Regions from separate parts of the Dorea amylophila genome, predicted to be linked through region 2. Evidence: riboswitches for the same ligand, from Rfam matches in the RefSeq annotation. Region 2 holds a riboswitch; the other holds the start of a gene.
The links. A riboswitch is a leader RNA that binds a small molecule or an ion and turns the genes downstream of it on or off. The one in region 2 is predicted to bind FMN.
Positions count from the first base shown of each region.

Region 1 (15,000 bases), on a different contig from region 2:
GCATATGTGTTCCGCCTGTACGATGTGGTAAGAATCGATCATTTCCGTGGATTTGATGAGTATTTCTCTATTCCATATGGGGCAGAGACGGCGGTAGACGGACACTGGGAAAAAGGACCGGGCATGGATCTGTTCTGGAAAGTAAGAGAAACACTGGGTGAAAAACCGGTCATCGCAGAAGATCTTGGATATGTTACGGACAGTGTACGTGAGCTGGTAAGGGACAGCGGATTCCCGGGTATGAAGGTTCTGGAATTTGCATTTGACTCGAGAGATTCGGGATGTGCGAATGACTATTTGCCACATAACTATCCGGTGAACAGTGTCGCTTATACAGGAACACATGACAATGAGACGCTTGCAGGCTGGTGGGGAAGCATCAGTAAGGATGAGCAGAAGCTGACCCGCGAGTATCTCTGTGATACTTACACACCGGAAGCAGAACTGAATAAGCCGTTGATCAGCCTGATCATGAGAAGTGCCGCAAAATGGTGCGTGATCCCGATGCAGGATTACCTGGGTCTTGATAACAAGTGCCGTATGAATACACCGTCAACGGTCGGAACGAACTGGAAATGGAGAATCCGCAAGAATCAATTATCTGTGAAATTACAGAAAGAGATCTATGCAGTGACATTGCGTTACGGAAGAATGAACTGGATGGAAGAAGTTGAAGAAGCAGCGGACAGAGAAGAATAGAGAGTATCCTGTCTGGGAGCAGAAATAAAAAGGGCAGATATCTGTATAATGATATCTGCCTTTTGCTATTCGTATACTTTCATAGGTTCTCTTCAAATTAGATAGGAAGTTCAAGATAGATATCTTTTCCTTCTTTGATAGAGATGACTACTTTGCCATGTTTAATTGTAGTAACAGCACCCTGAACGCTTGCAACAGGTGCGGCTTCGGCAGGAACTTCCTCTTCAGCAGGAGCTTCTTCTGCTGCTAAATCGTCATCTGATTTGAATCCTTCTACGTTATCTGCTGTCAGTGGACAGAGGGAATCACTTGTTTTTGTTAATTTTGCCCCAAGAACCTGTCCGATCTTCAGACATCCGTCAAGATTTAAAAGACCTGAATCTACTAATTCATCGAAGATTGCAGGATCCTCTAAGTTTGCCGGTTCAATTGTAATTCCGCCTTCTGCTCTACAGCATAATACGGCAGGATCATTTGCATGTGCTTTCGCTGTTTCAGCTGTAATTGACATACCGAATACCTCCTAAATATTCATATTTATTTTCTATGAATAGTATAGACTTTTCTAATTAAATTTTCCAATTGCTTTTTCCGATAAAAGACAGCTGGAATAGATAACCTCTATAGAACAAAGAAATAAGAATCAGCTTAAAAAATATATAGAATCTTTCTATAAGTATATGAGAATAACCAATTGGAAATATAAAGGAAACAGGAATATAATAATATCAAACGATAATATTGTTAGTGGCAGGGATCAGCCACATTCCCTTCTCTTAAAGCCCTTTTCCTGAGGATGTCGATATCGGGACGACATTTCCAGGAAAAGGGCTTTGACGTTATATAGAATGATAAGTTATAATGAATCATATGTTCGAGAAAGTAAAATAAATGGGGAAGCAATAGAAAATGAAAAATACAGAAAAAAAAGATGAAGACCTTGTTAAGATCGTACAACCTCTAGTGGACTGGTACCGCGAGAATAAAAGAGATCTTCCGTGGCGCCATAACCCGGACGCTTACCGGGTGTGGATATCCGAGATTATGCTGCAGCAGACAAGGGTGGAAGCTGTAAAAGGATATTACGACCGCTTTTTAAAAGCACTTCCGACAGTGAAGGATCTCGCAGAAGCAGAAGAGGATAAACTCCTGAAGCTATGGGAAGGTCTTGGATATTATAACCGTGTCAGGAATATGCAGAAGGCAGCACAGCAGATCATGGTTGATCATGAAGGCATATTTCCGGATACTTATGAAGAAATTCTGCAATTGAAAGGAATCGGCAATTACACGGCGGGGGCTATCAGCGCATTTGCATACGGAATCCCGAAGCCGGCAGTGGATGGTAACGTACTCCGGGTGATTTCCAGGATCACCGGAAGTTATGAAGATATCATGAAGCAGAGTGTCCGCAAGAAGATTGAAAACACACTGGAACAGGTGATACCATCCGATGCTGCCAGTGATTTCAATCAGGGACTGATCGAGCTGGGAGCAATCGTGTGTGTGCCGAACGGAGAACCGAAATGTGAGGAATGTCCGGTAAAAGAATATTGTATTGCGTGCAAGGAGAAGCTAACGACAGAGATACCGGTAAAGAAAAAGGCAAAAACCAGAAAGATCGAAGAAAGAACCATTCTGATATTCAAAGACGGTAAGCGGATTGCAATCCGGAAGCGCCCGGCAAAAGGTCTGCTGGCAGGACTGTATGAATTTCCGAATGTGGAAGGTAAGCTTTCGATGGACGAAGTTACGGAGTACAGCAAGACGATCGGTCTGATGCCGGTACGTGTGCAGGAACTTCCGGAAGCAAAGCATATCTTCAGTCATATCGAATGGCATATGACAGGATATGAGGTGATCGTAGATGAGCTGGAGAAGACGAATGAGGAAGGATTTCTGTTTATTCATCCGGAGGAGATCAGGAAGGAGTATTCGATTCCGTCGGCGTTTGAAAAGTATACAGGGTATGCGGGGATTGAACGGTAGTGATTGGAAAAACAATGGAAATTAAAAAGATGCAGATAACTGTCAGTTATATAACAGTTACCTGCATCTTTCTATAGATTCATAATTATTCATATTACGTCGGCTGTTGGGAAAGCTTAGGAGCTTTCTTGTCTGCTGCAACATATACGAATGGATAGATAATGCATGCCATCGTAACAGCTGCGATCACATCGGTCACGGAATGCTGCTTTAAGAACATTGTGGACAGAATGATAAGTGCAGCCAGAATGTAAGCGCTGATCTGGATCCATCTGTGCTTTTTCAGATCATTACTATGTGAGATGGCAATGCCTGCACCGATAGAGTTGAATACATGGATGCTTGGAAGCACGTTCGTCGGTGTATCTGTTTTATACAGAACTTTTACCATATCGGTAAATATATTGTCTCGTGGAAATACAGTTGGCCTTAAATTTAATGCATTTGGAAAGACCGTACATATGATCAGGAAGATTGTCATACCTGAAAATAAAAAAGCACATAGTCTGTAAAATCCCCATTTATCCTTAATCAGGAAATAAGCCACAGTCACAGCAATGAATATGAACCACAACAAATAAGGGATAATAAAATATTCAATAAACGGAATATGATTATCAATTGGAGAGTGTATCATATAATGTCGTGCATCTGTGCGCTTTTCAAGGTAAACAAACCATGGCATATAGATCAGAAAGTATGATAATACCCATGCATGACGGTACTTCTTCAAAAAACTCTTTGCTTTATCAATGGCTTTCATATGAACTACCCCTTTTTAAGCCTTTGTTATTATCTTATCTCGTTTCAAAGCGCATTATAACATGAAAAAAATGAATCAACAATAATGTTCATGGAATATTAACAAAATTAATAATACATTTTCTTTTTCTCAAATATCTGCATGTCGTAAGAAAGTGTTCCTTTCTTTAACGCATCTGGTGTACGAAGTGTCCATACAGCAATCGGAAGATGCAGAATATGCTTTAAAAACCATACTTCAAATCTCGGAAGGTCTGCGAGTTTATACGAGATAAAATCAGGACGTCCGAGTACATTGCCGAGCAGATGTTTTACAATAAAAGACAGTATCCATGGTTCCGGAATATTGTCTGCAGTCAGATTGGAAGAAAGCTGACCTCTCAGGACATGTGGCGCATGGCGGCGGAACCACCAGATGCCAAGTGTGTTAAAGGACTGCACCATATAAGGACCGTTATAGTTTTTCAGGGCTTCCCATGTCTTTTCGCAGATACTGAGAGAAGATTTCGGAATCTTAAGTTCGATCAGAAGCGGCACCTGCCCGTCTACCAGAGAAAGTACATCAGAAAAAAGAGGGATGGTTTCAGTGGTATCCTGTAACCGGCAGCGCTGCAGTTCTTTTGACGGAAGTATCTCAACTGCTTCCGGGCGTCCGCAGATACGTGACAGATCATCATCGTGAAATACGACAAGTTTTCCGTCGGTTGACAGATGTACATCCAGTTCAATTCCGTATCCGTGTGAGATTGCAGCCCGGAAAGAAGAAAGGGAATTTTCCGGAATTCCCTTTTCAATACAGTGGTATCCGCGGTGTGCGAACATAGTATGGAGAAATGGGCGGATTTGCTGTTTGTGGGACAGCCTCGGCCAGATCAGATAAAAGTAGAACGATGTGAAAAATATAATAATTCCGGCAATTAGTAAACGCATAAAATAACCTCCCTGTGTACAGAATTATTTACAAGGCGTAATAATACGTAACTTCTCTTTTTCCAGATGTACATGGATGTCAGACTGCAGAAAGACCGGCTCGCCGTCGGTATGTACAGGCAGTGCGCGGTCACTGGTGATCGTGACTTCTGTGCAGGTGTCCAGAGTGATTCCACGGAAACGGGTATGCCATCCTTTGAATGCTGTCGGAAGCAGGCAGAGAACCTTAAGCCGTGTCAGTTCTGAGACAGTAATGATATTCAGTCTGTCATCGGTCCCGCTGGCGGCAGGACAGAAGTTGAATCCGCCGCCTTCATATTTCAGATTCATAACTGCTGTAAAATAGACTTTGTGATAGGTTTTTATTTCACCGGTTTCGGTTGTGACAGTCATTGTGACCGGCTTTAATGTAAGCAGTTTATGAAGTGCAACACCGAGATAGGTAAGTTTCCCAAGTTTCAGACGGTTCAGAAAAGCTTTGAGCGGCGTGACCATTACCTGATGGCAGACTGCGGCATCAAAGCCGATACCGGTACTTACGGCAAAACGCCGGTGTTTATTTTCGTAATCCAGTACTCCGACATTCATGGCGGTGTAGTGCGAAGGAGAAAGAATCTGTTCCAGAGCACTGTGGATGTCCGTCGGAAGTCCCAGACCTCTGGCAAAGTCATTTCCTGAACCAAGCGGGATATATCCCAGTGTTACTTTGTCCAGATATCTGATCCCATCGATTACTTCGTTTAAAGTACCATCTCCTCCGAGGACAACAATCGTATGAGGAGCACCGTCGGAAGTCAGATCATGCACCAGACGGGTAGCATGATGCTGATATTTCGTAAATAAAACATTATATGCGATTTCTTTTTCCAGCAAAATTTTTTCAATCTGTTTCCAGAGAAGAATCCCTCTGCCGGATCTGGCATTGGGATTGGCAATAAACGTGTACATACCGTATTCATCCTTTGCTAATTCATAGATTTCAAAATGATCAGAACAATCCGTTCAGATAAGTAGTAAGGGATCGGCGCATATTACCCTCAAAATCAGCATCGCCACTCTTTAAACACCACTCAAATACATTTCCGATTACGATCATACGGATGTCGGTTGTGATATCCTCCAGATCAGCAGGAGGGGAAATGATTCCGGCATCAATTACGCGTTTCAGATAATCGTGAACGGTGATGATCGGATATGGTCTTTCCGTACGGATCAAAGGGTTCAGGGACTGATTCTTAGGTGTATAGTAATTGGCCATAAATTCAACTCCGAGCTCTTCGCAGTAGTGAACATAATTCAAGTAAACCGAGATGATTGCCTCTTTTGTCCCGGCAGCACTGGACGGAAGATCAAGAAGATTAGGATCCATACTCGGCTGTTCTTCAATATAATAAGAAAGAAGATCATCTTTTGTCTTGAAATGATGATAAAAACTTCCATTGGAGACACCGGCTTCTTCGCAGATGTTCTTGATCGACAGCTGCTCATAACCCTGCTTTTGCAGGATCCGTTTGGCTGCCTGAAAGATCTTGGTACGTGTTTCCCTGGATTTGAGTTGTTGTTTTGAGAGTCCTTGTATTTCCTGATTCATAAGTAAAAGCCCCTTTAAGTATTTCTGTTTTTCTGATAAGTTCAAGTAGCTTCAGTATAACATAGAGAAAATACATTTTCAAGAAAACAGAGTGAACTCTGTATTATAGACGCCATTGCATACAGTGGGGAATTCAGTTATAATTATCCGCGTAATAAAGAAGTATAAATTCTTTGAATACGGCAAGAAAGGGAAAGACAAAACATATGGATATTAATCAGGTGATTACCGGGGAACTTGGAGTCAAAAGATGGCAGGTCGATGCGGCGGTAAAATTAATCGATGAAGGCAATACGATCCCGTTTATCGCAAGATATAGAAAAGAAGTCACGGGAACATTGGACGATGCTCAGCTGCGAACATTGTATGAGAGACTGGTATATCTGCGCAATCTGGAAGAAAAGAAAGAACAGGTTCTGTCAAGTATAGAGGAACAGGGAAAACTCACCGGAGAATTAAAAAAGCAGATTCTGGCAGCAGAGACGATGGTTGTGGTAGAAGATCTCTACCGTCCGTATCGTCCAAAACGCCGGACACGTGCCATGATCGCAAAGGAAAAAGGACTGGAGCCGCTTGCAGCAGTCATCACGCTTCAAAAAGCAGATAAACCGGTAGAAGTGTATGCAGAAGAATATGTGAATCCGGAAAAAGAAGTGAATTCTGTAAAAGAAGCAATTGATGGAGCAAAGGATATCATTGCCGAGTCAGTATCGGATGAAGCAGATTACAGAATCTGGATCCGTAAAGCAACCGTACAGCACGGGAAAGTAATCTCACAGGCAAAAGACGAAAATGCGGAGTCTGTATACGAGATGTATTATGATTTCGAAGAACCGGTAAACAGACTTGCCGGACACAGAGTGCTTGCATTGAACCGTGGAGAAAAAGAAAAGTTCCTTACGGTGAAGATTGAGGCACCGCAGGACGATATCTTAAGATATCTGGAAAAGAAGATGATCCACAGTGATAATCCGCATACCACACCGATCTTAAAGGAAGCGGCAGAGGACAGCTATAAGCGTCTCATTGCACCTGCGATTGAGCGTGAGATACGAAGTGACCTGACAGAGAAGGCAGAGGACGGGGCAATCAGCGTATTCAAGAAGAATCTGCATCAGCTTCTGATGCAGCCGCCAATCGTAGGACAGACTGTACTTGGATGGGATCCAGCATTCCGTACCGGCTGTAAACTTGCAGTTGTTGATCCGACCGGTAAAGTCATCGGAACAACGGTTATCTATCCGACTGCTCCGACGACACCGAAGAAAATCCAGGCATCCAAAGATTTGCTGAAAAAGATTATTGAAAAATATAACATTACATTGATCTCTGTTGGAAATGGTACCGCATCCAGAGAATCTGAGCAGTTCATTGTAGAATTATTAAAAGAGATTCCGCAGAAAGTGCAGTATGTAATTGTAAATGAAGCAGGAGCTTCCGTATATTCGGCAAGTAAGCTTGCATCGGAAGAATTCCCGAAGTTTGACGTTGGACAGAGAAGTGCGACATCCATTGCAAGAAGACTGCAGGATCCATTGGCAGAACTTGTGAAGATTGATCCGAAATCCATCGGTGTCGGACAGTATCAGCATGATATGAACCAGAAAAAGTTAAGTGAAGCTTTATCCGGTGTTGTGGAAGACTGTGTAAATAAAGTCGGAGTTGACCTGAATACGGCATCGGCACCGCTCCTTTCTTATATTTCCGGAATATCCGGAGCAATTGCTAAGAATATTGTGGCATACAGAGAAGAGAACGGAAGATTCACAGACAGAAAGCAACTTTTGAAAGTTGCAAAACTCGGACCAAAAGCCTTTGAGCAGTGCGCCGGATTCATGAGAATCCAGAATGGTACAAATCCGTTAGACGGAACTAGTGTACATCCGGAGTCCTATGAAGCTGCAGAAAAACTGCTGAAGAAACAGGGATTTTCATTGGAAGACATCAGCGGAGGAAAGCTAACCGGACTTTCCCTCACGATCAAAGACTATGCAAGACTTGCCGGGGAACTGGAGATTGGAGAGATCACCCTCCGGGATATTGTGAAAGAACTGGAAAAACCGGGACGTGACCCGCGTGACGAAATGCCGAAACCGATCTTAAGAACAGATGTCTTAGATATGAAAGACTTAAAGGAAGGCATGATCCTGAAAGGAACCGTAAGAAATGTCATTGACTTTGGTGTGTTTGTAGATATCGGAGTGCACCAGGATGGACTGGTACACATTTCCGAGATCACGGATAAGAAATTCATCAAGCATCCGCTGGAAGTGGTAAGCGTTGGCGATATCGTGGATGTAAAAGTGATGAGCGTGGATCTTAAGAAGAAGAGGATCCAGCTTACGATGAAAGGAATTTCATAATCCGGGAAAGAAAGTACGGAGAGAGGATGGAGCACATGAAAAAAAGTTGGGAAAAAATAATCAAAACCATTCTGGGAGTTCTGGTCGGCAATCTTGTATTGTCGTTTGCTGTGGCAGCGTTTATCGTGCCGAATGGGATCATTATGGGAGGTGCGACTGGTATCGGTCTTACGATCAGCCATTATTTTCAGGTGAACCTATCGATGATTATTTTGGCGATCAATGCGGTGCTGTTCGTTCTCGGTGCAGTATTTTTGGGAAAGAAGTTTGCATTGACAACGATCATCAGTTCCTTTATTTATCCAATATTTCTGTCGATGGCACAGTCCATTCCGGGAATAGACAAAGTGACGCAGGATAATGCTATGCTTGCGGCATTATATGGAGGGGTTCTCCTTGGAATCGGTATCGGACTGGTGGTAAGAGTAGGTGCTTCTACCGGTGGAACAGATATACTGGCACTTGTGTTACACAAATGGTTTCATGTCCCGGTAGCGGTATTCTTGTATATCGTAGATTTTTCGGTGCTGGGATTTCAGATGCTGTTTTCAGATTCGGAACAGATACTGTATGGTATTCTGAATTTGTTTTTAAGTACGGTTGTGCTGAACCGGGTGATGCTTCTTGGGAAGTCACAGATCCAGTTATTTGTAATTTCGGACAAATACAGAGAAATCCGTCAGAAAGTCTTAACGGATATTGATGCCGGAGTGACGATGGTAGACATCGAGACCGGTTATGGAGAGCAGAAGCAGCAGGGCGTATTATGTGTTATCCACAGCAGAAAGCTGTATTCGGTAAAAGAGGCGATTCAGGAGATCGATCCGAAAGCATTTATCACGATCACGCAGATCAATGAGGTGAGAGGACGCGGATTTACAATGGAAAAGCTGCGTTACGACGAATTGAATCTTACGAAAAACTAGACTTTACAGGTATTGTGAGTTAGAATGTTAACAAAGATTGAAGGAAGGACGAGGTATCATTTATGGAGAAATATACTGGCAAATCAATATTTAAAGGAATTGCAATTGGAAAAATATTGTTCTACCAGAAGGGAGAACAGCCTGTAAAACGTGTGAAAATAGAGGATACTGCAGAACAGATCAAACGTTACGAGGATGCACGCGCAAAGGCAGCAGAGCAGTTACAGGGACTGTATGAAAAAGCATTAAAAGAAGTCGGAGAAGCGAATGCTGCTGTATTTGAAGTACATCAGATGATGCTGGAAGATGATGATTATATTGATTCTGTTGTTAATATCATCGAGACACAGCAGGTAAACGCAGAATTTGCCGTTGCTACAACAGGAGATAACTTTGCGAAGATGTTTGCAGAGATGGAAGATGATTATTTCAAAGCGAGAGCAGCAGATGTAAAAGATATCTCGGAACGTATGGTAAATATCTTAAGTGGGAACGAAAGCGGTGGAGCCATCGGTGATGAACCTGTGATCGTTGTGGCAGAAGATCTTGCACCAAGTGAGACGGTCCAGATGGACAAGGAGAAGCTCCTTGCATTCGTAACCAGACTTGGATCTGCAAATTCACATACAGCAATCCTTGCAAGAACGATGAACATCCCGGCACTGATCGAAGTTGATATTAAAGAAGAGTGGAACGGGAAGATGGCGGTTGTAGACGGTTACACAGGAACATTCTACATTGATCCGGATGAAGAAACTTTAAAGAAAATGCAGGAAAAGAAAGAAGAAGACATCAAAGCAAGAGAACTTCTTCAGGAATTAAAAGGAAAAGAAGATATAACAGTAGACGGAAAACATATCAAATTATATGCAAATATCGGCGGTGTAAAAGATGTTACAAGTGTACTGGCCAATGATGCGGCTGGAATCGGTCTGTTCAGAAGTGAATTCTTATATCTGGAAGCGGATAATTATCCGGATGAAGAAGCACAGTTCCAGGCATACAAGACAGTAGCCGAGAACATGGCAGGTAAGAAGGTAATTGTACGTACACTGGATATCGGTGCGGACAAGCAGGTGGATTATTTCAACCTTGATCATGAAGAAAATCCGGCCATGGGATACCGTGCGATCCGTATCTGTCTGGACAGAAGAGATATCTTCCGTACACAGCTGCGGGCACTTCTTCGTGCAAGCGCATATGGTAACATTGGAATTATGTATCCAATGATCATTTCTGTAGATGAAGTGAAAGAGATCAAGAAGATCGTAGAGTCTATCAAAGCAGAACTGACAGAAAAAGGAATCGAGTACGGTGAAGTTGAACAGGGTATTATGATCGAGACACCGGCAGCAGTGATGATCAGCGATCTTCTGGCAGAGGAAGTTGACTTCTTCAGTATCGGAACAAACGACCTGACTCAGTATACACTGGCAATTGACAGACAGAACAGCAAACTTGACAATATTTATGATTCACATCATCCTGCAGTGCTCCGCATGATCCAGAAGACAATCGAGAACGGACACAAAGCAGGATGCTGGGTTGGTATCTGCGGAGAACTTGGAGCAGATATGACTTTGACAGAGACATTCCTTAAGATGGGAATCGATGAATTGTCTGTATCTCCGACATTTGTTCTTCCGATCAGAAAACTGATCCGTGAGATGAGCACAAAATAATGGTTGCATAGACGGTTATGCCGTACTATAATATGAGACGAAAGAAGATTCTTCGGGGCAGGGTGTGATTCCCAACCGGCGGTAAAGTCCGCGAACTGGTCATTGAAGAATTTCTGGTCAGAGATATCTGGACAGATGTTATCAATGTGATGATCAGCCGATCTGGTGAGATTCCGGAACCGACAGTAAAGTCTGGATGAGAGAAGGATGATATGATATTACAGAATTATCAGAATGATATGATTGCCCCGTTGCCCTTTTGGGTGACGGGGTTTTTGTCTGAAATGTGAATATCGTATGGTTCAAAATAAGAAGTTTCTTCCTTTAGAATATAATTCGGTTTAAAGGAGAAAGAAAGATGAGTACAAAAGTAATGACAAGACAAAATGAAAAAAACAGAAACAAAATCAGGACAATGGCACAGATTGGTATGTTATCGGCAATCGCAACAGTATTGATGTTGTTCGAAATTCCGCTTCCGTTCGCTCCGTCCTTCTATGAGATAGATTTCAGCGAAGTACCAATCCTGATCGGAAGCTTTGCAATGGGACCACTCGCCGGAGCGGCAATAGAACTTATCAAGATCTTACTGAACTTTGCAATCAACGGAACTATGACAGCGGGAGTCGGAGAAATCGCAAACTTCCTGATCGGCTGTTCACTGGTTGTGCCGGCCGCATTGATCTACCATAAGAAACATACCAGAACCGGAGCAGTAGCCGGAATGGCAGCGGGAACCGTATTCATGACAGTAGTCGGATGTTTTCTGAATGCCTTCGTATTACTACCGGCATATGCCAAAGCATTCGGTATGCCGATCGACGGCCTGGTTGGAATGGGAACTGCCGTAAACAAACATATCACAGACCTTAAGACTTTTGTGATGCTGGCAGTCGGACCATTCAATCTGCTGAAAGGTATACTGGTATCTTTGATCGTGTTCCTGGTTTATAAAAAAATCAGTCCGATATTGAAGATGAATGCGTAATTTGGGATTTCATTTATTAACTGGGAAGCGGCCTCTCGGTCCTTGAAGGAAACAATAGATAAGGCTTCTTGTTCAGGTTCCATACCATAAGAAACACTAAGAGAGTCAGAATCACCTAAAAGCAAAGGAACTACGCTCAAACTCGGCGTTCGCCTCAAACACGTTCGCTTCGTTCCTTTAACGGTGCTTCTGACTCTCTAATTGTTTCTAACGGCATTCCACATTCACAATAATCCTTATCTATTGTTTCCTTCAAGTCGTGACTGACAGCGGATGTTAATAAATGAAATGCCCGGAAGTGTAACCCGGTGGAGGCCACTACGGTTACGCATTTGTCATTTCATTCGTAAGGCATTTGATACACACGGAATAAAGCTTGGAAAGGTGTTCCAGTGAATGTGAAAGAGGCGTTGGTAATTCTTAAGGGGCAAAATTCTGCGTTAGGTTTTCAAAATTTGACTGTCTGAGGCGTATGCCGAGTTTCAAATTTTGAAAGCCTGCTTTTAGCAGAATTTTGCCCCTTTAGAATTGACCCGCCGATGGAACCTGAGCAGGAACGCCTTTTCAAGCTTTATTCCGGTTCGGGTATCCACAGCCTTCCTGAATTAAATCCCAATTAAATTTATTCCGCCGGGCAGATTTCCACCCAATACCCATCCGGATCATTGATAAAATAGATACCCATCTCCGGGTTTTCGAAACAGACACAATCCATTTCCTTATGGAATGCCAGTGCCGCGTCCATATCATCTGTCTGCATTGCCAGATGAATCTCATTGTCTCCGAGATCGTAAGGTCTGTCCATATCGCGCAGCCATGTGAGCTCTAATTTGTGCGGGGTGGTATCATCTCCCATGAATACCAGCTTGAAGCTTCCGTCGGCAGCTTCTGTCTCTTTTGTAATCTTAAGTCCAAGTGCTTTTTGGTAGAATTCGATAGACTTGTCAAGATCGGCAACGTTAATGTTATTGTGATAAAATGTGAATTTCATACGTTTTCCTCCATTATTGATAAAAATTAATATATTTAAGCTGTTATCAGAAAGTATATCATGAGTAGCAGAAGAAAAAAAGATGTGTTATACTTAAAGATACTGAATACAGTGATTTCAAAAAATGGAAAGGGAGAGCTTATGATAATAGAGACAAACAGTGAGAAAGAGACTTGGGATCTGGGATTTAGTCTGGGTGAAAAAGCCTGCGCAGGACAGGTGTATACATTGGTGGGAGATCTGGGTGTCGGGAAGACGATATTTACCAAAGGTCTTGCCAAAGGACTGGGGATAGATGAACCGGTCAGCAGTCCTACATTTACCATTGTGCAGATCTATGATGAAGGAAGACTTCCCTTTTATCATTTTGATGTGTACCGAATCGGTGATGTGGAAGAGATGGATGAGATTGGCTATGAAGATTACATTTACGGAGAGGGCGTCAGCCTGATCGAGTGGGCTAATCTGATTGAAGAGATATTACCGGAACATTACACAGAGATTAAGATAGAAAAGGATCTGGAAAAAGGATTCGATTACCGGAGGATTACAATATGCGAATATTAGCATTAGACAGCTCAGGACTGGTCGCCAGTGTAGCTGTAGTAGAAGACGGGGCAGTGGATGACCAGGTCATTGCCGAATATACAGTCAATTATAAGAAGACACATTCACAGACATTACTTCCGATGCTGGACGAGATCGTGAAGATGACAGAACTGGATCTGCATACCGTAGATGCGATAGCGGTAGCCGGAGGGCCGGGATCATTTACGGGACTTCGTATCGGTTCTGCAACGGCCAAGGGACTTGGACTTGCGCTTGAGAAACCACTGATTCATATTCCGACATTGGAGGGACTTGCCTGCAATTTGTGTGGAATTGCAGATGTTGTATGTCCGATTATGGATGCAAGACGCGGGCAGGTGTATGCAGGAATCTATGAATTTGACGGGCAGAAGCTTCACATACTGGAAGACCAGATGGCAGTTCCGATAGAAGAACTGGGAGAAAAGCTGAAAAAGTATTTAAAAGAAGGAAGAAGAGTAACCTTCCTTGGCGACGGGGTCCCTGTGCATAAGACAAAGATCACAGAAGAGATCCTGCCGGGAGAAGCGGTTACATTTGCGCCGGCAAATATGAACCGGCAGAGAGCTGCATCCGTAGGAACACTGGGAATGCAGTATTATAAAGAAGGAAAGATTGAAACTGCGATGGAGCATGAACCGGAGTATCTCCGTGTGTCTCAGGCAGAAAGAGAACGGAAGGAGAGAATGGAGCATGTATAGATTTCAGTGCGATTATACAGAAGGAGCACATCCTGCAATTATGCAGAGGATGATAGAGACGAATATGGAGCAGACCAACGGATATGGGCTGGATCCATACTGCGACAGTGCAAGACAGAAGATTAAGGATCTGTGTGAATGTCAGGATATGGATGTGCATTTCCTGGTAGGAGGAACACAGACCAATACAACGGTGATCAGTGCGGCACTCCGCCCATATCAGGGAGCGGTCGCAGCGGTAAGCGGGCATATCAATGTACATGAGACAGGGGCAATTGAAGCAACCGGACATAAAGTACTGCCGCTTCCAAGTGAAGATGGAAAGATTGCTGCCGCACAAGTAGAAGAGATGTGCCATGCTCACTGGACGGATGGAAGTCAGGAGCATATGGTACAGCCGGGGATGGTATACATTTCCCATCCGACGGAAAACGGAACACTGTATACAAAGAAGGAATTAGCGGATCTGCATGAAGTATGCAGAAAATATGGTATGTTATTGTTTCTTGACGGAGCACGTCTGGGATATGGGCTGATGGCAGAGACAAATGATATCACACTTGCAGATCTTGCAAAGTATACAGATGTATTTTATATCGGTGGAACTAAGGTGGGCGCATTATTTGGTGAAGCTGTTGTGATCACTAACCGGGCATTGAAGAAAGATTTTCGCTATATGATCAAGCAGAATGGCGGAATGCTGGCAAAAGGACGTCTTCTTGGTATTCAGTTCGATACGCTGTTTACGGATGATCTTTATTTTAAGATATCCGCACATGCAGACGAATTG
Region 1 covers NZ_JAOQJW010000015.1:75,685-90,684, forward strand. The annotation lists gene malQ (4-alpha-glucanotransferase) at 1-699, shown strand, start outside; gene OCV72_RS10650 (hypothetical protein) at 797-1,210, opposite strand; partial or broken gene mutY (A/G-specific adenine glycosylase) at 1,657-2,688, shown strand; gene OCV72_RS10660 (phosphatase PAP2 family protein) at 2,783-3,451, opposite strand; gene OCV72_RS10665 (glycerophosphodiester phosphodiesterase) at 3,559-4,380, opposite strand; gene OCV72_RS10670 (diacylglycerol/lipid kinase family protein) at 4,405-5,328, opposite strand; gene OCV72_RS10675 (TetR/AcrR family transcriptional regulator) at 5,369-5,971, opposite strand; gene OCV72_RS10680 (Tex family protein) at 6,178-8,334, shown strand; gene OCV72_RS10685 (YitT family protein) at 8,370-9,260, shown strand; gene ptsP (phosphoenolpyruvate--protein phosphotransferase) at 9,323-10,942, shown strand; FMN riboswitch at 10,987-11,154, shown strand; gene OCV72_RS10695 (ECF transporter S component) at 11,301-11,930, shown strand; gene OCV72_RS10700 (VOC family protein) at 12,553-12,921, opposite strand; gene tsaE (tRNA (adenosine(37)-N6)-threonylcarbamoyltransferase complex ATPase subunit type 1 TsaE) at 13,063-13,488, shown strand; gene tsaB (tRNA (adenosine(37)-N6)-threonylcarbamoyltransferase complex dimerization subunit type 1 TsaB) at 13,476-14,210, shown strand; gene OCV72_RS10715 (threonine aldolase family protein) at 14,203-15,000, shown strand, end outside.
Region 1: another riboswitch for FMN. It lies ahead of OCV72_RS10695 (ECF transporter S component); the one in region 2 lies ahead of ribD (bifunctional diaminohydroxyphosphoribosylaminopyrimidine deaminase/5-amino-6-(5-phosphoribosylamino)uracil reductase RibD).

Region 2 (15,000 bases):
TCTTCACCGTCTCCGATATCACCTTTTACCAGTGCAAGATGATGTTCTCCTGTAATATCATTGATATATCCGTGAAGTCTGAAATCTCCATACTGCGTCGGAAGGTCTGCAACCGCCTCTTCTTTTACATGTTTTTCATGGATTCTCATGTAATCCTGAAGATCACGGATCGTAATAAATGTAAGATTATGCTCTTTTGCAAATTCCCACAACTGTGGTGTACGCATCATTGTGCCATCTTCTTTCATAATCTCACAACACACGCCGCATTCTTTCAATCCAGCCAGTCTCACCAGATCAGTCGTCGCCTCTGTGTGTCCGTTCCGCACCAGGACTCCGCCTTTTCTGGCAATGAGTGGAAATACATGTCCCGGTCTTCTGAAATCTTCCGGCTTCGCATCTTCATCCACACATTTCATGATTGTATAGGAACGTTCTGCTGCCGAAATACCTGTCGTCGTATCAACATGGTCCACCGCAACGGTAAATGCTGTGCTGTGATTATCGGTATTCTCCGCAACCATCGGTGGAAAGTTAAGCCTTGCTGCAATTTCCGCACTCATCGGTGTACAGATAAGCCCTTTCGCATAAGTCGCCATAAAATTGATATTCTCCTGTGTTGCAAACTCTGCTGCACATACCAGATCCCCTTCGTTCTCTCTGTCCGGATCATCTGTAACCAGAATAACCTTTCCTTCCCTCAGATCCCTTAGTGCCTCTTCGATTGTATTGTACTGATTGTTTTGTGACATTCTATTTATCCTCCTGTTCTAAAATCCGAATTCCTGCAAAAATTCCATCGTAATTCCGGATTCTTTTTTCTCTTCTTCACTCTTTCCAAGGCCTAACAGCCTTTCTACGTATTTTCCGATCACATCATTCTCCAGATTCACCGAATCGCCCGGCACTTTTTCCAAAAGCGTCGTTTCTTCTCCTGTATGCGGGATAACCGATACCTGAAATCCCTCTTCCTCTACTTTTGCCACCGTCAGGCTGATGCCATCTATACAGATGGAGCCTTTTTCTACGATCAGATGTAATATCTGCGGCGATGTTCCGATAGATACCCAGATGGCATTCTCCTCCCGGATCAGAGACCGGATCACACCGGTTCCGTCAATATGACCGCTTACGATATGTCCTCCAAATCTTCCGTCTGCAGCCATTGCCCGTTCCAGATTCACCTGACTTCCGACTTTACAGCTTCCCAGACTGCTTCTCCTGATGGTCTCTGCCATCACATCTGCAGTAAATCCATCCGGCTGAAGTGATGTAACTGTCAGACACACTCCATTGACTGCGATACTGTCACCGATCTTCGTTCTTTCCAATACCTTCTTCGCCCTGACTGCCAGAACTCCCGACTCTCCGGTCAGCTGCATATAGCGGACCGATCCTTTCTCTTCTACGATTCCTGTAAACATGGCCCCTCCTGTTCTTTTTCACATACCTGACAGATTATCCTGATGTCTTCACCGATCCGGCAGATATCCGTACATTTCAGTTTCAATGCTTCTGATGGAAGTCCGATGCCGATTCCTTGCACCGGTGTCTTACTGTTCTTTCCGCCAAATAATTTTGGTGCGATAAAACAGTGTACCTCTTTTACAATTCCTGCCCGCAGTGCACTGTCGTTCAGCGTGCCCCCGCCTTCCAGCAGAATGCTGTCAATACCCTCATTTCCAAGATATGTCATCAGCTTTTTAAGGTCTATCTGACCTTTTTCATCCGGACAGCAGACGGTATCCACGCCTTTCGCATGTAGCCGTTCTATTTCTTCTGTTATTTCTTCGTTCTCTTCCCGTCCTGCATAAGCCACGATTGTCCGGTACTCTTTTGCACTTCTTACGATCTGGCTGTCAAGCGGTATCCTAAGACTGCTGTCGCATACTATTCTGACCGGACTTTTCCATCCTTCTACCCGGACATTCAACATCGGATCATCCGCAAGTACAGTCCCGATACCGGCCATAATACCCATATACCGGTGCCGCATATGCTGCACTTCCTGTCGGGCCGGTTCTCCTGTGATCCACTTCGATGCGCCCGTCTTTGTCGCAATTTTCCCATCCAGTGTCATAGCATATTTCATCACTACATACGGTGTCTTCGTCGTAATATAATGGAAGAACACCGGGTTCAGACAGTCACATTCTTCCCGCATAAAATCCTGAACTACTGTAATTCCCGATTCACGCAATATCTGTGCACCTTTTCCTGCCACCTTTGGATTCGGATCCCTGGAACCGATCACCACTTTTTTAATCTTCTGTTCTATGATCGCTTCCGTACACGGCGGTGTCTTGCCATAATGACAGCATGGTTCCAGCGTAACATAGATTGTCGCACCCTCTGCCGATTCTGTAAGCGATGCGATTGCATTGCGCTCTGCATGAAGTTCTCCGCATTTTTTATGATAACCTTCCCCGATGATCCGGCCGTCTTTTACGATCACCGCACCTACCATCGGATTCGGATTCGTCCATCCTTCTCCCTTTTTTGCAAGCTGGATTGCCCGGAGCATGTATTCCTGATCCGTCATTTTTCTTCCTTCTTTCTTAGTTATACAATAACCCCTGCAGGATACCTACAGGGGAAATGATCTGTTACATGTAACTGACAAATGATCTGTTAACCAAAAAAGCTCTGAAATGGATCACCATCTCAGAGCTCAGACACTACATTCATCTATTAAAATAACTGTACCATCATCTTCTCTCATCCAGACTATACTGTCGGCTCCGGAATCACACCGGATCATGCCTCTCGGCCCGCGGGCTTTACCGCCGGTAGGGAATCGCACCCTGCCCTGAAGATTTCGTTTTTTTTATCATAATACTTTATATATCATTTGTAAAGCAAAAGTTTGGAAATAGCAAACTCCTTTTCACATTGATTTCATCTGCCAATTTTGTTATTCTATACGTATAGATTATTGTCACCTGAGAATACGTAGAATCTAAAGGAAATCAAATTATGAAAATAGAGAAAAAAATATGGCTCTCGTTGATCGCATCTGTCTTATTTGCCGTCATCTTTTCCATCTGGATATTCAGACAGGATACTGTTCGGAACGAACTGCCTTTTGATAACACCACCTCACTGAAAACAACAAGTTTTAAAACTGACGGTGCGAAAACAGAATCTGTGATCCTGTCCGATGAATTCCACACACAAAAAGCGATTCTTTTCCAGACTACTCATACCAATGCAGAAGTCTGGCTTGATGGGAAACTTATTTATCAATACGGAAATGAAACACACACACCCAAATTCATGAAATCACCCGGCTCCTGCTGGCATATTGTAGACATTCCGGCAAACAGTGATGCCAAGAAACTGACCGTCAAAATCATCCCTGTATATCAGGGTTATTATGGGAACCCGGCTCATCTTTTTCTGGGTACGAGGGGCGATTGTATTCTGAAGATTCTCAGCCAGAGTCTAGGAATACTGATCGTCAGTTGCGGTGTTTTATTTTTGGGATTTCTCTCTCTGGTATTGTATATTGCAGTGATCCGTAAGAAACAGGAGGATTTTTCCGAAGAAACATCTAAAATATTCCTGAATCTTGGAATCTTTTCTCTGTTGATCGCCTTATGGTCCCTGAAGCAATGTGGTTTTCTGCAGTTTTTAGTTCCGGATGGAAGAACACTGTATTTTATTGACTTCTTTACATTTTATCTCTTTCCTGTACCGTTTAATTTCCTTTTGTATGATATTTGCAAAAGTAAATTCCGAAAAGGTGCCCTGTTCCTGTCTGTTTCTTATCTGATCAATATGGGCGCAGCCGTCCTTCTTCAGTGTATGGGAATTGTCGATATCTTCCTGATTCTTCCGATCACGCATCTGATCATGCTTGTGAATGCAGCATATACGATCGGACTGATCCATTACGAGGCAAAACAGCTTGGAAACGAACTTGCCAGAAAATTCAGATACCCGATGTACCTCATTATGTATTTTGCCTTGTCGGAACTATTGGTTTATTATATCCGCAGATTCCAGCAGACATCTGTATTTCTTCCGCTTGGGACTCTGCTGTTTATCCTTATGCTGATCTGGATCCAGGTATCGCAATATTATGAGCAGTGTATCCAGAAGCAAAAACTAATCTACTTCCAGAAACTGGCTAATATAGATATGCTCACCGAAGCCATGAACCGGAATGCCTATGAAAATATGATCCGTTATCTGGACGAGCAGGAGCTGGAATTACATACAACCGGAGTTGTCTTGTTAGACCTTGATAATCTGAAGGAAATTAATGATAACTTTGGCCACGAAAAGGGAGATGAAGCCTTAAAGCTTTGCTATCAGTGTATCCGCCAGGCTTTTCCATCGGAACAGAATTGTTTCCGAATCGGTGGAGACGAATTTGCTTATATTTTCCATAAAGATGAAAAAGAGCTGATTGCCGATAAGATCCATAAACTGGAGCTGCTTCTAAATGAAAAGGATCAGGATCTTTCCTATTCTCTCAGCGTCTCCTCCGGATATGCCTATTATCAGCCTGACACCGATATGGATTTTAAAGATATCGTAAGACGCAGTGATACTATGCTTTACCGTGAAAAACGAAGAAAAAAAATATCACATTCCGCTTCTTCTCATCCGATGCTTTCTTCCGGAAAGCAATCTCGTGCACAAGGGATCACGGATGAACTGATCACGCAGGAGAAAAAATACCAGCATATTTCACCGACGGAATTATGCGGGATCATTGACCTGCTCAGTCCAAGTACCGATGACTATCTGTACTTTGTTGATTTCCGGACCGACTTTTACTATATTGCACCACAGTCACTGGAACGTTTCTGCGTTCCTCAAAATGCTTTTTATAATGTTATGGAAACACACCGGGACTTTGTATATGCCGAGGATTATCCGCTGCTGACTGCCGAATTCCGTGATCTGCTTACTACCAACCGTTGTATCCATAATATGGAATACCGCTGGCTGGATCTGAACAGGAATCCGGTCTGGATCAACTGCCGCGGATATCTTGTACGGGATGATTATCAAAAGCCGCTCTACATGGTTGGATGTATTAATGAGATCGGCGAAAAGCAGAAAGCAGATAATATCAGTGGACTTTTCGGCGAGAATGGTCTGATTGAATACCTGAAGACCCAGGAGACTCCTCTGGAAAATGGATTTCTGTTACGCCTTGGTATTGATAATTTCAAATCGATCAATGAAAAATTCGGATGGGATTATGGTGATTATATTCTCCGGAAAACTGCAGAGTGTATTTCGCACTGTATTTCAGGGGAACAGCAGGTATACAAATTATCCTCTGATGAATTTATCATCGTGGATATTACTTCTGACGATAAGCAGACAGCAGTACACCTTTACAATAAAATCAGGGAAAACATCAACCAGTTTATTAAAAAGAATCATTATACGGCAATCTTTACGATTTCCGGTGGGATTCTCCCATTTTATAATCTTCTGGAAAGCGAATATGATGAAATGATGAAGCGGACAGATTTTTCATTGAACACAGCTAAAAAACGGGGAAGAAACCGTTATTACATTTTCAATGAACAGGACTATCAACGGTTCTTACATCTGAAAGATATCAGCGATGTCCTTCATGCGGCAGTCATACATGACTTTCGTGGATTCTCTGTTGCCTTACAGCCATTGGTGAAAGCAGGCTGCAGACAGCCTTTTGGTGCGGAAACCTTGATGCGTTTTTCTTCCGGACAGTTCGGAACTATCTCACCGGCAGAATTTATCCCTATCCTGGAAGAAAGCGGACTCATCATTCCGGCCGGCCGCTGGATCATAAGGGAAGCTCTACAGGCATGTAAAAAGCTCCGTGAAACAATTCCGGACTTCCAGGTCAGCATCAATATCTCACAGATACAGATTGAAAAGTCTGATGTGATACAGGATATCTCTGCTGAACTTGAAAATGCCAAACTTCCTCCGGAAGCATTGATCGTGGAATTAACAGAAAGTGCTTTGCTGGAAGACAATTCCAATGCACGGCATTTCCTGAAGGAATTAAGAAAAGCCGGCATACGGCTTGCACTGGATGATTTCGGAACCGGTTATTCGAACTTCCATTATCTCAATGAACTTCGTCCGGATATCATTAAAATTGACCGTTCCTTTACCGCAAAAGCTATAAAAGATGCAAAGGAATATGATCTTTTAAAACGATTCTGCACTATGATACACCGTCTGAACATAAAAATCTGCATAGAAGGTGTGGAGACTGAGGATGAATGGGAAAAGATTCGACTGCTGGATCCTGATTATAGTCAGGGATATCTGTGGGGAAAACCTTGCTCTTTCGATGAACTTCTTCAAAAAGGACTCCGGGTTTAATAAAACCGGAGTCCTTACATTTTGCTGTCGAAGCCGACAAGACTCTGACCATCTACTGTTTTCAACCTGCTCCGGGATATTGTGCATGTGTGTTGATTCCGTCTTAATTTTCTGCTATTTGGCGCATGCGATTACAAAACTATTTTTCTGTAAACAAAAAAAGTGCGGAAGTCCTTGATTTTTTTAAGGGCTTCCGCATCTTGAATTATCCTTTATTTTTCTGAACCAGGCAGATACTTCCTGCTCCGCTACTGAGCAACAGTAGTATCATCCAGAAGAATATCTCATTATTATCCGCTGTTTTCGGACTTTTTACCGAAGTTTTTGTTCCACTTGCTTTTTCTTTATTCTCTGTTTTCACAGCTTCCAGCTGTTCTTTCGCTGGCTGCTCCGGTACAGGCGGTGTAACAGGCACAGGTGGCTGTCCCGGTTCTTCTGCCTCTTTGGTTGTCTGAATCATGTTCTGCTTCGCTGCACTTGCCATAACTGTATCAGAGCCCTGTTCAAAGAAGCGAATCAACAACTCTTCACAGCAGGAATATTCTCCGGTCTCCACTGCACCGGCAAGCTGAGGATAGCTGTCAGAGCCGGCAAGGTAATTGTTAACTGCTACGGTATACTCTTTTGTATCATCCAGATCCTGCCCATCTTTTTGCACAGAAAGCACACGGGCACCCGCTGGCTGCGCCGGATCGAAGCGGACGGTAATTCCGCCAACCTGCAGATAACTTCCGCTGTCATTTGGCCACGCATCCCACTCACCACTGTCATTTGCAACAATACAGTTTTTCTGAATAGTAAGACTGGTCTCCAGCATTTCCTTTATCTGTGCGCCGGTCAGTTTTTTGGTCACCACATAGTTTCCATAAGGGCTGACATTGATGACATCTCCATACGTTACCGTTCCGGCAGCGATAGAAGCACGGATTCCACCAGCATTTTCAAAGGCTATATCAGCCCCTGTGGCAAGCAGGTACGCATCCGTTATGACATTTCCAAGATTTGTCTGTCCAATACGGATATGTTCCCAGACACCGTCTAATTCCACCGGTGAAGTACCGATGACACGATTCAGTACTGTCTCGTTTTCCGCTTTGATCGTATCCAATACAGCTGTCACGGAAGCATCCTTCGGATAGTTTTGTGCCGCTTCATAATCGACCGATGTCTTCTTATAATCCACATGTACGCTTCCATTCTCATCCATAGTACAGTTCAGATCGATCAGACCCACAGTATTTAAATAATATCCACTTTCCGATACATAGGTTGTTGAACCATCCGGTGTCGTCACAGATTCACTGAGTTCAATATGCTCATGTCCACACAGCCACAAATCGACACCGTCCACCTGTGCAGCCACACTCTTTGGATCAAGCGTATGGGACAATGCGATCACCACATCACACCCCTCTGCCTTTAACGCGGCAGCTTCCTTTCTTGCATAAGCTACCGCATCCTGAAAGTCCAGCCCTTCCACGTTAGATGGTGTTGTCTTATTTTTCATCTCCGGATCACTTACACCAAACACACCGATCTTCAGTGTTTTTCCATTTTTTGTAATCTCTTTTACAAGTGCATCCGTATCAAAAAAGGATGTTCCGTCTGTATTTTTGATGTTACCGGATAAAATTTTGACATTAGCAATTCCACCAAGCTCTTTTAAACGATCTTTGCCATAACTCCAGTCATGGTTTCCTGTAGTCATTGCATCATATCCACAAGCTTTCATCAGTTTTGCCACTGATTCTCCCTTTACCAATGTCGCAATCGATTGTCCATGAAAAGTATCTCCGGAATCCAACATCAGCAAACCGTCTGCTCCTTCCGTAAATGCCTGTGCAATTCCGCTCAGCCGGTCCATTCCGATCACCTGATTGTAATCGTCCTCTTCTACCCGCGCATGAATATCATTCGTATGTACAATTTTTACATCAAAAATTGTACTTCCGGACGCATTTCCATCCTCCGCCTGTACCGGCACTGCCGCAAATAATCCAAAAACCATCCCAAAGGTCAGCAAAAGTGCCGTTACCTTATTCCATTGTTTTTTTAATTGCTTCATCTTAACTCCTTCCTTTAATGAAACGGACATTCGTAATCCGCCTTCACTCCTTGTTTATGAAAACAGGTCCTTTTGAAGAATGCGATAAAAGACTCTCCGGTTGTAATAACATAATCTGTCACACTGTTCTTCTATATTGATTATGATATCATGAAACTTTAACGCCCTCAACCTCACATTTGTTCTAATTGCAGGAACTGAATTTTGAAGAGCAATGTTGTTCACAGCATTGCTCTTCTTTGCGTTTTAGGAAGGAATAGTAGGAGATGTTTCTCCTTTTTCCGCTCTGACTACGGCTCTTGCCGCTACGATTGAAATCGGTAATATCCTTGGTGTCACCACAGCTATGGTATCCGGTGGTCCCGGCACCTAATACATTTTTATAATGCCTTGTCCATGAATGCAATAATACCCGCTTCGACTTCGTTCTTAATCTCAGCATAATTATGTATCTCGTGACGGTATCCCGAGTACAGCTTCGTTGTTACGTTATGTCCGGTCTGTACCAGCCAGTTACTTACCTGATATACACCGACACCATACTCACCTACCGGATCCTGATCTCCCGCAATATTATAGATTGGCAGATCTGTCGGCACTTTTTCGGCCCACTCTGTTCCCTCGATCTGTAACATCATCTGGATGAAATCATATACCGAACGGTTGCTGGTCGGTCTGGTAAATGCATCAAACGGATCATCGGCATGATCCCGCTGTACATACGGATCGGCACAGATCCACTCATTTCCGATGCTGACCTCTCCACAGCGCTCACACATCCATCCCATCAGTTCTCCGGTATATGACGGATCGGATTCTTCTCCATGTCCTGCATCGATCGCTTCTTTTAATTTCTTTCCCGTCTCTTCTGCCCCGCGGAAGATTCCCGTTGTTCCGCAGATGGTTGCCCCGGCCAGTTCGTCCCCGTATTTTGCAATGAAATCTCTTGTGATAAAAGATCCCATGCTGTGTCCGAATAAGAAATATGGCAGATCCGGATATTTTTCACACACGATTCCTTTCAATGTATGCTCGTCTTCCATCATTGTATGCGGTCCTTTGTCTCCCCAATCACCCCACACATTATTGACCATTGCTGTCTTCCCATGTCCTACATGATCGTCTGCTGCCACGATATAACCCGCATCCATGAAGGCAGATATCATATGCAGATAACGTCTGGAATGTTCACCAAATCCGTGGATCACCTGGACAATTCCCTTCGGTTTGCAAGCCGGAACATAGATCCATCCCTGGACCTGGTCACGTCCGTTGTAGGACGCAAAAGATACTTCGTGTAACATAATGTATTCCTCCTTTTCTATCTTATCCGTACGATTTTAGATTCTTTTATTCTGTACGGTTATAAGCTGTTCTTCAAAAATCCTCCGGTATTCCTCTTCCACCTTACCAAATGCTCTGACCTCATACCTCAGATCAATATGCAATTTTGGCGCTTCGCTCTCCTGTTTCTCTCCCAGAAGAAACGTCAGATCATACCATAGCATTGCCTTATCAATCACATTCAACTGCATCTTCTCTTCCGGTGTCAGGTCCGAACCGAGAAATTTTTCATAAATCATAGAAAGCATACGTTCTTCGCGTTCATTATATTCCGGCAGTTCCTTCTTAAAAGGCGACGGAACATCCGACATATAACACTCGCTTGCATCGTGAAGCAGGCATGCAAGCACCACCCTATCCGACAGGCCTCTCGCCTTTGCCTCTTTTGCACAGCAAATGCAATGTTCCCCGACCGACCAGAACGTCTTCACATGACCATTTCCTCTGCATATCAGAGACAGCGCATGTGCAATATCTGCTATGTCAAATAACTCCGGATCCGGTTCTGTTGGTTTAAAATGTTTTCCTGTGTAGGTCGTAATGTATTCGCTCATATCCTTCCTGCTTTCTTTTGTCTAATACTTGTCTAAATACTCTTCTCTTCCCTTTTCTTATATTCTCAATTATACTATAAGAAAAAAAGATAAGGGGGTTTTTTATGAATTTATTATCAATTTTCCAGCAACGCCACAGCATTCGTAAATACACCGGTGCACCTATTGATGATGCAGCATTGACACAGATCATTCAGGCCGGACTTCTGTCCGCTTCCAGCCGTTCAATCCGCCCATGGGAATTCATCGTCGTCAAAGACAAAGACATGCTCCGTCATCTGTCCGAATGCCGTACCGGCGCCGCCTGGATGTTGGCCGGCGCAGATGCGGCCATCGTCGTCATCGCCAATGCCGAAGTCTCTGATGTATGGATTGAGGACAGCTCCATCGCCATGGCAAATATGCATCTGATGGCCGACAGTCTTGGTATCGGAAGCTGTTGGATCCAGGGACGGTTAAGAACTGCAACTTCCGCCGATTCCGGTACTGCATCTATTACAACCGAAGATTATGTGCGTGAATGTCTGCATTTTCCGGAAGGGTATAAGCTTGAAGCGATTCTGTCTCTGGGGATGCCGGCTGAGGAGAAAACACCTGCCGAACTTTCAAAGCTTCCATTTGAGAAAATTCATTATGAGAAATTTTAAAATCCTTCATTGTCTGCGGAATCTGCCCCCAACCAGACTTTACGAATACATAACAATTCCTGCCACTGGCAGCTTCTTACGAACGCATGGCGATTCAGAATATAAAACAGAGCGGTACCTTCATCGTACCGCTCTATTTTTTATATTCAACATCAATCGTTCTATTATCCTTTTATTCTTTATATATTCCCCGATTTTTTTGCTGTCTTTTTCTACTTATTCTTCATATATTCTTCCAAAATCTCTGCTGCTCTTCTGCATGCTTTCACGCACGGTCTGCTCTGATAATACTCTTCCGTTCTGACCGCAGGCTCTTCCAGATCTTCGCCCTTCTCCAGCCCAAGAAGTTCCCGGCAAATTAGACTTCCTTCCGATTCTTCAAATGCTCCGCAAAGCTTCTGCACAAGTGCATAAAGCTTCTTTTTCCCCGCCGCATCTTTCGGATCATCGTATCCGTACAGATCACCGATCACCATGACCATCCCCGTCACAGCACCACATACTTCACGAAGCTTGCCGAATCCTGCTCCGAACGGGCTTGCTTTTTTTGCTGCCTCTTCCACTGTTATTCCCAGTTCTTCCGCAAATGCTGCATAGACCGACTGGCTGCAGTTGTAGCCTGTGCGGAAGAGAGATTCCGCTTTGTCTGCTTTGTTCATTGATTTTCACCTCCGGTTGTAATTACCTCTTTATCATTCCATTTACATTATCATCAATGAAAGTTATATATTTTCTTTAACCGTTCCCAGATCTCATATGCTACAGGACACACCGCTATCGCATCAAGCATACCATACAAACTCCCCAAACGTCCCGATTGATCCGTATATGGATACTTCTTACAGCCATCCGGCTTGCACTCCTCTAAAAGACATTCTCCATTCTTTTGAAGAAAATCACATGGTTTATTTTTCGTTAAATAAGTCCCTTCTGTCTCATCTTTTTCCAGATATGTCTGAACAAATTGCGGCTCTTCCATCTTAAGATACTCTGCCACTTCCTTCACTTCATCTGTCGTAAGTTCCGCACAGTACTCTTTACAACAGTTACGGCATCTGCCGCAATCGAAGTTTTCAAATAATTCTTTGTGCAGTTGTAAAAATTGCTGGTCCAGTTCTTCTTCATCCGCATTGCATTTTAAGAAGCTTCGAAATCTTAAGTTCTCTTTTTCTTTCTTTTTTGCTTCAAAATGTATTTTTCTTTCCGGGAGCATTTTATTCACCTCTACTATGCTTTCATTTCACTTATATGCCTGACGAAACACTGTTATTTTTTCTTATACGCCTTAATAACACACTCATGTTTCTTATCTTTTTTACTATAATTAATCCCAACCAGCAAAATATCACCTGTATAATCTTGAATAGAATCCGGATATTTTCTATCCTTTATCTGCTGCAATGCACTCACAGCACTTTTATTCCATTTCAATTCCACAACAAGCGCCGGATAATCACTCTTATATTCCGGTTTTAGAATAAACACAAAATCCGCAAAGCCTCGTCCTGTCGGTAATTCTCGAACCGGCTTAAAATAATATTGCATCGCACTCAGATATGCCAATGCCAACACACTGCTAAGTGAATTTTCATTATTGTATTGAATTGTTGATGCATATTCCTCATGTATCTTTTCTATCCGTTCTGCAACCGCTTCACCATCCATATCTAACGTTGCATCTAATAACAATTCGGATTCCTGCTGGAAAAGTAACATCTCGTTCCATCGTTTTCTCCGCGTCGCACGAATCAGCTCCTGTCTGATCTCCTCATTCGGTACAAACGCCATTCTGGAAGCGCCCGAATAACCCAGATATCCCATATGAATCAAATACGTCAGGACATCGTCTTTATTCACAATATTTGCAATGTCATTCTGAAATGAAGCAACGTCCACTTCAACCGCTGCCCCCGACAACATTTCAATAATTGCAGTCTTTAATCCATCAAAATCCATATTAATCAATGGAACGATCGAATCATAGGAAGCCGTTCCAGACCAGTAACTCTGAAAATTTCCATCGGTCATCAGATTTACGACTGCGTTTGGATTATAGACATGATATTTTCCTAATTGATAGCCATCATACCAGCGCTTCACCTCTGAAAAATCCTTTTTATATTCCTCACAAAGTTCTTTTACTTCTTCCTCTGTGAATCCAATATAAGAGGCCAGTGGTCCCGCATTCAGCATCGAATATTCACGGAAATTATTAAGTGCCGATTGTGTTCTTTCTTTTTTTATCGGTAAAATTCCTGTAAGATAGGCGAGCTGGATATATTTCGTAGGTTCCGTTCCCTTGAACATACTTCTCAGGAAACGGATATATTCATCCTGTACTTTCTTATTTGCCGACTCATCCCGGATAAGCACATCCCATTCATCAATGATAATAATAAATTTCTGTCCTGTCTTATCCTTAACCCGTGAAAGCCCATCCGGCAAAGATCTTACATCCTCAGACAAAATTTCCGGATAAATTTCCCTCAATTCATCCAATACTATCCTGGTAATATATGCTACAACATTTTCTGCTTCTTCACAATTGGTCAGAAACCATTGTACATCTATATGGATCACATCATATTTATTAAGATGCTTCTTAAAATCTTCTGTTTTTCCTATCTCAAGATCAAAAAACATCTCTTCCGAATCTGCACCTTTGCTATAGTATGCTGCAAGCATATTCGCCGCATATGATTTTCCAAACCGGCGTGGACGACTATTGCAAATATATCCGTCTGTTGAGTCCAGTACATCATTCATGCAGGCAATTAAGCCCGTTTTATCTATATAGATTTTTGAATTCAGTGCTACTTGAAATGCACTGTTATCCGGATTCACAAATCTTCCCATATATTACACCTTCTAATCTACTTCTATACTGATTATGATACCATGAAACATCAACGTCCTCAACTTCTATTATAAGCCACTTTTCGCACCAAACATCCATCTGACACCCTTAGCCAGTCTCTTCCCCGCATCAGCAAAATGTCCTCCCGCATTCCACTCTAAAACCACAGATTCCACCATCGAGTCCTCCTGTAACAGCCCTTCCTGCGCCCTGGTCCTGTCACCGACCGCTGCCATTACTTTGTTCTTCGCCTTCTCTTCCTTTCCGCCAAGACTCAGATACACGCTACATTTACTCTGAATCACATGATTCCTCACATAATGGTCCCAGTCCGGGAACCACAACGAACCCGAACAGCATACAATTCCAGAAAACACGTCACTTTCATAAGCTGCCCATAGCGCGAATAATCCGGCAAGCGAATAGCCCATCAGCCAATGTTCCCTGTCCTTCACACCAAAAGTCCGGTCAATATGTGGCACACATTCCTCTGTCAGCCATCTCAGCGTCTTCAGACCTTGTCCGGCGAAGCCTTCCTTTCCGAATACAGCCGCTGCTTCCCAAGGCGAAAAATCCCGATTCCAATCTTCCACCTGAAATGCGACGAGCAGGAAATTTTGTTCCGGCACAAGTTCCAGTAAAGACTCCCACAGATGTTCTACTTCGTTCGGCTGATGTGGATACATGCCCCAGAAGATGACCGGGCCGCCGGTTCCGTTCTGAAACACCTGTAGTTTGATTCCGTTTATTGTAATATCCTGAATTATCCCGACAATCCCTCCGCCCTTTTCTTTTGTTAGCTCCGTTGTAAGCATTTGCTTTTTCTCTTTATTTTCCATCTGCAATTCTCCTAAATTACAAAGATTCATCTTTATTAATCTCTTCCATATACCCGGCTGTAACAATGCCTGCCGGCAATGCCACAATTGCAATTCCAAATACCGACGATAACATCGTAATCACCTTACCAATCGTTGAAACGGCATAGATATCCCCATATCCAACCGTAGTCAACGAAACGGTCGCCCAGTATACCGCATCAAAAAAGCTTGGAAATGTTGCCGGTTCTACATTAAACATGATCAGTGCCGAGATCACTATGTATCCTATCGCCAATCCGCCTACTACCAGCAACGCCTCTCTCTGCTTTTTGAATACATTGATAATGATATTAATACTCTTAGAATA
Region 2 covers NZ_JAOQJW010000011.1:74,189-89,188, reverse strand. The annotation lists gene OCV72_RS08530 (bifunctional 3,4-dihydroxy-2-butanone-4-phosphate synthase/GTP cyclohydrolase II) at 1-752, opposite strand, end outside; gene ribE (riboflavin synthase) at 771-1,424, opposite strand; gene ribD (bifunctional diaminohydroxyphosphoribosylaminopyrimidine deaminase/5-amino-6-(5-phosphoribosylamino)uracil reductase RibD) at 1,406-2,542, opposite strand; FMN riboswitch at 2,707-2,821, opposite strand; gene OCV72_RS08515 (EAL domain-containing protein) at 2,977-6,345, shown strand; gene OCV72_RS08510 (bifunctional metallophosphatase/5'-nucleotidase) at 6,551-8,410, opposite strand; partial or broken gene OCV72_RS16795 (alanine:cation symporter family protein) at 8,673-8,777, shown strand; gene OCV72_RS08500 (alpha/beta fold hydrolase) at 8,791-9,714, opposite strand; gene OCV72_RS08495 (HD domain-containing protein) at 9,751-10,308, opposite strand; gene OCV72_RS08490 (nitroreductase family protein) at 10,413-10,955, shown strand; gene OCV72_RS08485 (C-GCAxxG-C-C family protein) at 11,168-11,614, opposite strand; gene OCV72_RS08480 (YkgJ family cysteine cluster protein) at 11,668-12,168, opposite strand; gene OCV72_RS08475 (AAA family ATPase) at 12,222-13,811, opposite strand; gene OCV72_RS08470 (alpha/beta hydrolase) at 13,881-14,651, opposite strand; gene OCV72_RS08465 (ion transporter) at 14,668-15,000, opposite strand, start outside.